3 regions of the uncultured Citricoccus sp. genome follow, and region 3 is predicted to be linked to each of the others. Evidence: riboswitches for the same ligand, from Rfam matches in the RefSeq annotation. Region 3 holds a riboswitch; each other region holds the start of a gene.
The links. Region 3 has a riboswitch for glycine ahead of Q0283_RS04955 (hypothetical protein). Riboswitches for the same ligand answer to the same signal wherever they lie in the genome.
Positions count from the first base shown of each region.

Region 1: it holds a riboswitch for glycine, as region 3 does, so the genes downstream of both, Q0283_RS00110 (amino acid permease) here and Q0283_RS04955 (hypothetical protein) in region 3, are expected to answer to the same signal.
Region 2: it holds a riboswitch for glycine, as region 3 does, so the genes downstream of both, cycA (D-serine/D-alanine/glycine transporter) here and Q0283_RS04955 (hypothetical protein) in region 3, are expected to answer to the same signal.

Region 1 covers NZ_CALMQR010000004.1:2,909-6,179, forward strand. The annotation lists gene Q0283_RS00105 (sugar porter family MFS transporter) at 1-1,094, shown strand, start outside; glycine riboswitch at 1,159-1,259, shown strand; gene Q0283_RS00110 (amino acid permease) at 1,415-2,770, shown strand; gene Q0283_RS00115 (Na+/H+ antiporter family protein) at 2,858-3,271, shown strand, end outside.
Region 2 covers NZ_CALMQR010000160.1:1,652-4,922, forward strand. The annotation lists partial or broken gene gcvP (aminomethyl-transferring glycine dehydrogenase) at 1-499, opposite strand, end outside; glycine riboswitch at 654-754, opposite strand; glycine riboswitch at 1,005-1,103, shown strand; gene cycA (D-serine/D-alanine/glycine transporter) at 1,255-2,736, shown strand; gene Q0283_RS17390 (heme-binding protein) at 3,025-3,271, shown strand, end outside.
Region 3 covers NZ_CALMQR010000054.1:39,161-42,431, forward strand. The annotation lists gene Q0283_RS04945 (LysE family translocator) at 1-400, opposite strand, end outside; gene Q0283_RS04950 (class I SAM-dependent methyltransferase) at 633-1,469, shown strand; gene Q0283_RS04955 (hypothetical protein) at 1,481-1,825, opposite strand; glycine riboswitch at 1,980-2,078, opposite strand; gene Q0283_RS04960 (phosphoribosyltransferase) at 2,277-2,924, shown strand; gene Q0283_RS04965 (dihydrofolate reductase family protein) at 3,031-3,271, shown strand, end outside.

The DNA of each region.
Region 1 (3,271 bases), on a different contig from region 3:
CCGTGATCGCCCCGGCCTACATCGCCGAGGTGAGCCCGGCCGGCGTCCGGGGCCGGCTGGGCTCCCTGCAGCAGCTGGCCATCGTGACCGGCATCTTCGTGGCGCTGCTGTCCGACGCCCTCTTCGCGAACCTGGCCGGGGGCGCGGCCGAGACGCTGTGGTGGGGACTGGAGGCCTGGCGCTGGATGTTCATGGCCGAGGCCGTGCCGGCGGTGCTCTACGGGGCGTTCGCGTTCCGCCTGCCCGAGTCACCCCGGTACCTGGTCGCCCGCGGTGACCTCGACCGTGCGGCCCAGGTCCTGTACGACTTCACCGGCATCGAACGGGTCAACCTCAAGATCGAGCAGATCAAGGACACCCTGGAGTCCGAGCGGCGGGAGTCCCTGCGCGACCTGCGCGGACCGGCGATGGGCCTGAGGCCGATCGTGTGGATCGGCATCGTCCTGTCCGTGTTCCAGCAGTTCGTGGGCATCAACGTGATCTTCTACTACTCGACCACGCTGTGGCGCTCCGTGGGCTTCGGGGAGTCCGACGCCCTGACGATCACGGTGATCACGTCGGTGACGAACATCGTGGTGACGATCGTGGCCATCCTGCTGGTGGACCGGGTGGGGCGGCGCCCCATGCTGCTCGTCGGGTCCCTGGGCATGGCGGCCTCACTGGGCCTGATGGCGGTGGCCTTCTCCTTCGCGCAGGTCGTCCAGGCCGCCGACGGCACCACGGCCGCAGAGCTGGGCCAGCCGTGGTCCACGGTGGCCCTGATCTCGGCCAACGCCTTCGTGGTCTTCTTCGGTGCCACGTGGGGGCCCCTGGTGTGGGTCCTGCTGGGGGAGATGTTCCCGAACCGGATTCGCGCCGGGGCGCTCGCCGTGGCCGCGGCGGCCCAGTGGGCCGCGAACTTCGCGGTCTCCACCACGTTCCCGTGGCTGGCCGAGATCGGGCTGACCGTGGCCTACGGGCTCTATGCGGTGATGGCGGTACTGTCCTTCCTCTTCGTCTGGCGCTTCGTCCCGGAGACGAAGGGCCGCGAGCTCGAGGACATGCAGGACACCGGCATCGTCCGGAAGTCCCGCAGGAGCACACCCGCGCGGTGAGGACCCGGCCGCGATTTCACGCACCCGTGTGAGGTGCATTACAGTTGTCTCCCGGAATCAGCCACTGAGCGGTCCGGGAGAGATCCCGCACCACCTAAGATGCGCGACGCCGAAGGAGCAAGCCCTCCCCGGGAATCTCTCAGGCCCCCGTACCGGATCGCTGGGCACCTCTGGAAAGCGTCGCCACACCCACGCGCGACCACCGACGGGGCAAGCGGCCGACCGGCTCCGGGCCGGCACGACGCGAAACTCTCAGGTCCATGGACAGAGCGGGGAGGACACGAGGGGACCACCGTCCCACGTCCACCTGAGGAGAACCCATGGAACCCAGCCGCCCCACCGGGCCCGTCGCCGTCGGGACCGAGGCCGGACCAGCCGGCCACGCCCCCGCCGCAGCCCCGACCCTCGAGAGCCCGGCACCCGGCCGTCCGGACGGCACGGCCGCCGCGCCGGGCTGGAACCGCTTCGACTCGAGCTGGACGATCGGCCTGTTCGGTACCGCCGTGGGCGCCGGCGTCCTGTTCCTGCCGATCAATGCCGGCCTGGGCGGGATGTGGCCGCTGATCATCGCCACGCTGATCATCGGGCCGATGACCTACTTCTCCCACCGGGCGCTGTCCCGCATGGTGGTCGCCTCGCCCCGGGCCGACCGTGACATCACCGGCGTGGTGCGGGACTACTTCGGCGAGGCCGCCGGACGCCTGGTCACCATCCTGTACTTCCTGGCGATCTTCCCGATCGTGCTCATCTACGGCGTCGGCATCACCAACACCGTGGACAGCCTCATGGTCAACCAGCTGGGCATGGACCCGTGGCCGCGCTGGTTGCTCTCCGGGGTGCTCGTGCTGCTGATGTCCGCCGTGATGGTGGCCGGCCAGCGCGTCATGCTGATCGTCACCCAGTGGCTGGTCTACCCGCTGATCGCGGTCCTGTTCTCCGTCACCCTGCTGCTCATCCCGTCCTGGTCCTTCGAGGGCTTCGGGGCCGTGCCCGCCGCCGGCGACTTCGCGATGTCCCTGTGGCTGATGATCCCCGTGCTGGTCTTCGCGTTCAACCACTCCCCGGCGATCTCGCAGTTCTCGGTGTCCCTGCGCCAGCGCTACGGGGCGGGCTCGGTGCAGAAGGCCTCCTCCGTCCTGCGCGTCACCTCCATCCTGCTGGTGGTCTTCACCATGGGCTTCGTCTGGTCCTGCGTGCTGGCCCTCGGCCCCGAGGGGTTGCAGGCCGCCAAGGACGCCAACCTGCCGGTGCTCTCCCACCTGGCCAACGTCATGGGCCTGCCGATCATCGCCTGGCTCGGGCCGGCGGTGGCTGTCACGGCCATCGGCTCGTCCTTCTTCGGCCACTGGCTCGGGGCGTTCGAGGGCGCGCAGGGCATCATGCGCGGGATGGTGGACCCGCAGTCCCGGCGCTTCTCCGACCGCGGACTGCGGATCGGGATCAGCGTGTTCCTCATCGCCAGCACCTGGATCGCCGGCGTGCTCAACCCGAGCATCCTGGGACTCATCGAATCACTGGCCGGGCCGGTCATCGCGGCCGTGCTCTACCTGATGCCGATGTACGCCATCCGGAAGGTCCCCGCCCTGGCGCCGTTCCGGGGCGCGATCTCGAACGTCTTCGTGGTCATCGCCGGCATCGTGGCGGTCGGGGGCATCCTGCTCAGCCTGTTCGGCTGACCGGGCCCGCCGCCGTCGGGTCACCGGTAAGGGCACCGTGCTGCGGGTGAGTAGACCCGTACTCCGGCTACACTCTTCGGGGCGCGGATGCGCCATCACGCCGCCCGCGCCACCGAAGAGGTCGTCCCCGCTGTGCTGTTGAATCCCGTCGTCGTGTCCGTGCTCGTGCTCGCCGCGCTGAGCCTGGCCCGCGTGAACGTCATCGTCGCCCTGCTCATCGCCACGCTCGTCGCGGGACTGCTCGCGGGGCTGACCCCCGATGAGACGGTGACCATCCTCGTCGACGGGCTCGGCGGCCAGGGGGAGACCGCCCTGAGCTATATCCTGCTCGGCATCCTGTCGGTCATGGTCGCCCGCTCCGGGATCACCGGGAAGCTGATCCGCCGGATCCTGCCGCTGATCTCCGGCCGGCGGGCGATGACCCTCTTCGGGATCGCCGGACTCGCCTGCCTGTCGCAGAACATCGTCCCGGTCCACATCGCCTTCATCCCGATCCTCATC
Region 2 (3,271 bases), on a different contig from region 3:
GGCGCATCAACAGCACGGCCTCGGCCACCGCGGAGGCCTCGTCCAGCAGGGAGGCGTTGGCAACCGGCAGTGCGGTCAGGTCCGCGACCATGGTCTGGAAGTTCAGCAGGGCCTCGAGCCGGCCCTGGGAGATCTCCGGCTGGTAGGGGGTATAGGCGGTGTACCAGGCCGGATTCTCCAGGACGTTGCGCAGGATCACCGGCGGGGTGAGGGTGTCGTAGAAACCCTGGCCGATCATCTGGGTCTTGAGGACGTTCTTGGAGGCCATCTGCCGCAGGTCCGCCAGGACCTGGGCCTCAGAACGGGGCTCGGGCAATTCCAGCCGATCCTGTTGGCGGATGTCCACCGGCACCGCCGTGTCCACCAACTCGTCGAGGCTGTCGTACCCCAGGGTGCGCAACATCTGGGTCGCTGCCTGCGGGCCGGGACCGATGTGACGTTCGGCGAAGGAGTGGTCGCTGAGCTCAGCGGCGGTGGGGCGGGCTGGGGTGATCGTCATGAGAGGAACTCCAGAGGTCTGCGCGGTCTCCCGCGGTGTCTATGGGTTCCTCCCCGATCTGTTGCACAGCCTGAGAGTTTCCGTCCCACCCGGACGGGGTGGGACTTGCTCCTTCGGCGAGCACGGAGAACTCCGCACTACTTTCCAGATGCGCCTCGGTGCGGCGGTACGGGGGCCTGAGAGTTTCCCGGGGAGGAAATTGCTCCTACGGCGCCCGACCACGAATGCTGGACGGGACTCTCCCGCCGCACGTGAACGGCCAGACTATGTGATTGCAGTCACAGCGTATACGTACTTTCTGCCGAGTGCAACGGCACTCGCATTCACGTCATCCTGGGTCACACAGGTCCTCCTCGCCGCGGTCCTGCTGCGGATGCCCCTGTCTCACCGCCCCCGCAGCCGCCGGGCCGTGCGGAGCAGGATTCGGTGCGGAAATTCGAAAATCCATTGTGCGCCGAGGTGACTGTCACCTAGGATGTGAGGGCTGTCACAGTCGAATGGCCGTTGACGTGCGGCGGGAGAGCCCCGACCAGAACACCGGTCGGGCACCGTAGGAGCAATTCCTCCCCAGGAAACTCTCAGGTCCCCGGACCGCCGCACCGAGGCATCTCTGGAAAGTAGCGCGGAGTTCTCCGTGCTCGCCGACGGAGCAAGTCCCACCCCCTCCGGGTGGGGCGAAACTCTCAGGCCGTGCAACAGAGGGGGAGGAACCCACGGACGACGCGGCACACCGCGCAACTTACTGGAGTTCCTCAATGACCCTCACCCCAGCACGCCCCGTGAGCACTACCGAGCAGTCCCCGCATCTGGAGCGGGCCCTGTCCAACCGGCACATCCAGCTGATCGCCATCGGCGGAGCCATCGGCACCGGCCTGTTCATGGGCTCGGGGAAGACCATCTCGGTGGCCGGGCCCTCGGTGATCTTCGTCTACATGATCATCGGCTTCATGCTGTTCTTCGTCATGCGCGCCATGGGTGAGGTACTGCTGAGCAACACGGACTACAAGAGCTTCTCCGACTTCGCCGGTGACCTTCTCGGGCCCTGGGCGTCGTTCTTCACCGGGTGGACGTACTGGTTCTGCTGGGTGGTCACCGGCATCGCCGACGTCGTGGCGATCGCCCACTACGTGTCCTTCTGGTGGGGGGACCTGCCGCTCTGGATCCCCGCGGTGGCCTGCATCGTCCTCCTGGTCGGGCTGAACCTGCCCTCCGTCAAGGCGTTCGGCGAGACCGAGTTCTGGTTCGCGCTGATCAAGATCGTGGCCATCCTGGCGTTGATCGTCGTGGGTCTGGGCATGATCATCACCGGCTTCGAGTCCGACGGCACCCGGGCGGCGTTCTCCAACCTGTGGACCGAGGGCGGGATGTTCCCCACCGGCTTCATGGGCTTCGTCGCCGGGTTCCAGATCGCCGTCTTCGCCTTCGTCGGCATCGAGCTGGTCGGCACCACCGCGGCCGAGGCCAAGGATCCGGAGAAGAACCTGCCCCGGGCGATCAACTCCATCCCGGTGCGCATCCTGCTGTTCTATGTGGGTGCGCTGATCATCCTGATGGCCGTGAAGCCCTGGACCGCCTACAGCGCGGATGAGTCACCGTTCGTGGGCATGTTCGCCCTGGCCGGGCTGGTCGGCGCGGCCGGGGTCGTGAACTTCATCGTCCTGACCTCCGCCACCTCCTCGGCCAACTCCGGGATCTATTCCACCTCGCGCATGATCTACGGCCTGGCCACGGAGGGCGACGCCCCCAAGGCCTTCGGCCGGCTGTCCTCCCGGAAGGTCCCGAAGAACGCGCTGCTGTTCTCCTGCATGTTCCTGCTCGCCGGCGTCGCACTGCTCTATGCCGAGGGCAGCGTGGCCGAGGCCTTCACCCTGGTCACCACCGTCTCGGCCCTGTGCTTCATGTTCGTGTGGTCCATCATCCTCGTCAGCTATCTCGTCTACCGCCGTCGCCGCCCGCAACTGCACGCCGTGAGCGCGTTCAAGATGCCCGGCGGTACGTTCATGCCCTACGTGGTGCTGGCCTTCTTCGGGTTCATCATCTGGGCGATGACCACCCAGGCCGACACCCGGGCTGCCCTGCTCGTCACCCCGGTGTGGTTCCTGGTCCTGGGCCTCGGTTACCTGAAGCTGCGCCGCAACCCCGAGCACGCCGCCCTGCGCGCCCTCCACGAGGCCAAGGTCCGCCAGGAGCTCGAGGACCGGGACGTCCACGCTCAGGATCCGGCCCTCGCCCCCTGAACCGTCTGTCCCGCCACCGAGATCTCGCCATCCCGTCCGTCCCCCCCAGGCCGCCACCTCGGCGGGCTGGGTGGGACGGACAGCGGTACCCACCGGCCCGGGCGGAGAGTGCCGTCCCCACGAGGCCGGTGTGGGGTGAGGGCGAAGACCTCCAGACGATGCGCGGACGCGCAGACCGGTACCTGCGCCGAGGAGCAGAACCACCCTCCGCGGTGCCTCCACCGTCCGGGGGCGCATCGGGGGACCGTCGGCATAGCGCCGGCGATGACGGCGGGGTAGGTTGCTGGCATGACGGCGCATCAGCCTTATGAGACGCTGCGTGTGCATGACGGTGTTGAGGTGCGCCGGTACCCCGAGCACGTCCTGGCAGAGACGACCGTCGAGGCAGGCTTCGAGGATGCCGGCAACCGCGCCTTCCGCATCCTGTTCGGTTATATCAGCGGAACGAACCAGGCCGAGCAGAAGGTGGCGATGACGGCGCCGGTGCTCCAGGACGCCCCGTCTGAGTCCATCGCGATGACCGCTCCCGTCCTGC
Region 3 (3,271 bases):
CGCGCCAGGGAGGGTCGGCGGGCGCCGGGGAGCCGGCGCCCCAGCCCCCCGGTTCGCCCGGGGAGGCGGCACCCGTCACGGCAGTGTTCACCGGGTCCCTCCCGGTGCCGCGGAACGAGGACCAGATCATCGACGCACCCAGCCAGAGCATGTACGCCGCCCCGGTGATCGTCAGCACGCGGTAGGCGAGCTCTGAGGCCGCGAGCAGGGCGGAGACCCCGACGGCGGCGGCGATGCCCCACACCACGGCCCCGGTGGCGACCCCGGTGGCGGTGGCCCACGCGTAGGGGCGGGACCGGGTCAGCGAGGACCGCAGCACCAGGGCGGTGTCCAGTCCGGGCACCAGGGTCAGCAGGCCGGCCACCACGGTGAAGGCGAGCAGGGCGTCCAGGATCGTCACCGATCCAGTGTAGTCAGGGAGGGTCGCCGGACCGGAGGAGATCAGGTGGTCCCCGGCCCCCCGTCCCGGCCCTTCCCGGGGCCCAGCCCGCGGGGAGGGCAGCGCCTCGTTCCTGTCTGCCGGACGCCCCCGGTGGGATACTGGTGCCGCATGACCCGCCACCGGTGGGTGGGCATCCCCGCCCTGGCGAGCCGGCCGTCCAGCACATCCCAGTGACTCCGGAGAACCCGTCATGAGCCAGACAGCAAGCCAACCCGGTGCCGACCGCGACCTGAAGTCCAGGCACCGCACCATGTGGGCCTCGGGTGACTACCCGGGCATGGTCGAGACGTGGTTGCTCCCCCTCGGGCCGAGACTCGTCGAGGCAGCCCGCGTCACCTCCGGCCAGCGCGTCCTGGACGTCGGTGCCGGCACGGGCAACGCGTCCCTGCCGGCAGCGGCCACGGGGGCGAGGGTCACCGCCGTCGACCTCACTCCCGAGCTGCTGGACGCAGGGCGGCTGCGCGCCGAGGCGCAGGGGTTCGACCTGGAGTGGGTGGAGGCCGACGCCGAGCACCTGCCCTTCGAGGACGCCTCCTTCGACGTGGTGATGTCCTCGATCGGCGTGATGTTCGCCCCCCACCACCAGGAGGCCGCCGACGAGCTCGTGCGCGTGTGCCGGCCCGGCGGGACGATCGCCCTGCTGAGCTGGACGCCCGAGGGCGTGGTGGGCGGGCTCTTCCGCACCATGAAGCCCTTCGCCCCGGCGCCCCCGCCCGGAGTGCAGCCGGCGCCGCTGTGGGGCACCGAGGAGCACCAGCGCGCCCTGCTGGGTGATCGGGTGGCGGTGGACTCCGCCAGCCGGGGCACCCTCGAGGTCACCGCCTTCGGCACGCCGCGCGAATTCGCCGAGCATTTCAAGGCGTCCTACGGCCCCACGATCACCGTCCGCAGGAACGCCGAGGGCGAGGGCCGTGCCGAGGAATTCGACCAGGCGTTCCAGGCCTTCTTCGACGAGGCGAACGTGGGGACCGAGGACCGGGCGCGCTTCGAGATCGAGTACCTGCTGACGGTGGCCACCCGGAGGTAACCGAGGCCGGCCTACCCCGGGACGGTGACGTTCCGGATGGTCATCTCGACGGTGTCGAAGGTGAGGTCGAGCATGGCCTCGAGCTGTTCGCGGACTCCGACGACCACCTCCGTGGTGCGGGTGACGTCCGCGTGGGGGGACAGGAAGCACTCGATCCACAGCCGCGGTGCGCGCCGGGGGCCGTCGATGCGGACGAGGGCGTCCTCGACGTCCCGGTGCGTCATCAGTCCGGTGGCCGCGGCCTGGGCGATCTTGGCGCACCGTTGCTCCGCCGCGGCGCCGGGGCCGGTGGGGCGGCCGGCCGGGGAGGCCTCACCGCCCGGGGTGAGACCGGGCCATGCACGTGCATTCGTCATCCGGGGAACTCCTGGGGTCTGCGATCGTTCTCGCGTCGTCTGTAGGTTCCTCCCCGATCTGTTGCGCGGCCTGAGAGTTTCCATCCCACCCGGGCGGGGCGGGACTTGCTCCTTCGGCGAGCACGGCGAAGACCGCGCTACTTTCCAGATGTGCCTCGGTGCGGCGGTGCGGGGGCCTGAGAGTTTCCCGGGAGGAATTGCTCCTACGGCGCCCGACCGGTGGTGCCGGACGGGACTCTCCCGCCACACCTCAACGGCAACGGCTATTCTGCTGTGATTGCGATCACAGTGTAGTCAGGCATTTGATTTGTATACAAAATATGCCGTGAATCTCGTCACACGGGGTCATCCGGGCCGTTGCCGGGAACGCCGGGTGGTCGGGGGCCCTTCCAGTGCCACGACCGGCGCGCCTACGCTGGGGGCGACCCACAGCCCATCCCAGGGAGGGGACGTGCCGGAATTCCAGGACAGATACGACGCCGGTGCCCAGCTCGCAGCGCGGCTCGCCCCGCGCTGGGCCGGGCACGCCGACGTCGTGGTGCTGGGCCTGCCCCGCGGCGGGGTGCCGGTCGCGGAAGTGGTGGCCCGGGAACTGCGCGCACCGCTGGACGTGATCATGGTCCGCAAGCTGGGGGTGCCCTCCTACCCGGAGCTCGCGATGGGTGCCATCGGTGAGCAGGGCGTCCGGCTCCAGGACGAGGGCACCATCCGGCACTTCGGGGTCACGCAGGAGCAAGTGGCGCTGGTCGAACGCCGCGAGCAGCAGACCCTGGACCGCCGGGCGCGGCTCTTCCGTGCCGGCCGGGAGCCGCTGGACCTCACGGGCAAGACCGCGATGATCGTCGACGACGGCATCGCCACGGGCTCCACCGCCCGGGTGGCCTGCAGAGTGGCCCGGGCCCTCGGGGCGGCGCGCGTGGTGCTGGCCGTGCCGGTTGCCTCGCGGACCACCGTGGACTCGATGCTCATGAGCCGCGAGGCCGACGAGATCGAGGTACTGGCCACCCCCCGGGGCTTCCGGGCCGTCGGGGCCCACTACCGGGACTTCGCCGCCGTCGACGACGAGACGGTCGCGGCGATCCTGTCCCGCGGTAGCTGAACCCCGGCCCGTCGCGACCGGGTGTTCCCGGACGCGACGGCCCTCCCTACTGTGGGACGAGGAGAGGGCGCCAGCGACCCCTGCGGCGCCGACGGAAGGACCATCCATGCGCATCGTCATCACGCAGAACATGACCCTGGACGGGCGGATCGAGATGCTCGACGACTGGTTCGACCCCGCCGACCAGGACCCGGAACTGGTCGGGGAGATGCGGCGCCAGACGGCCGGCGAGGACGTGCTGCTGCTGGGCCGGCAGACCTTCGAGGACCTCCGCGGCTACTGGCCGCACCGGGCGGATGACACCACCGGAGTGGCCGAGGCCCTGGACCGGGCGGACAAGCGCGTGG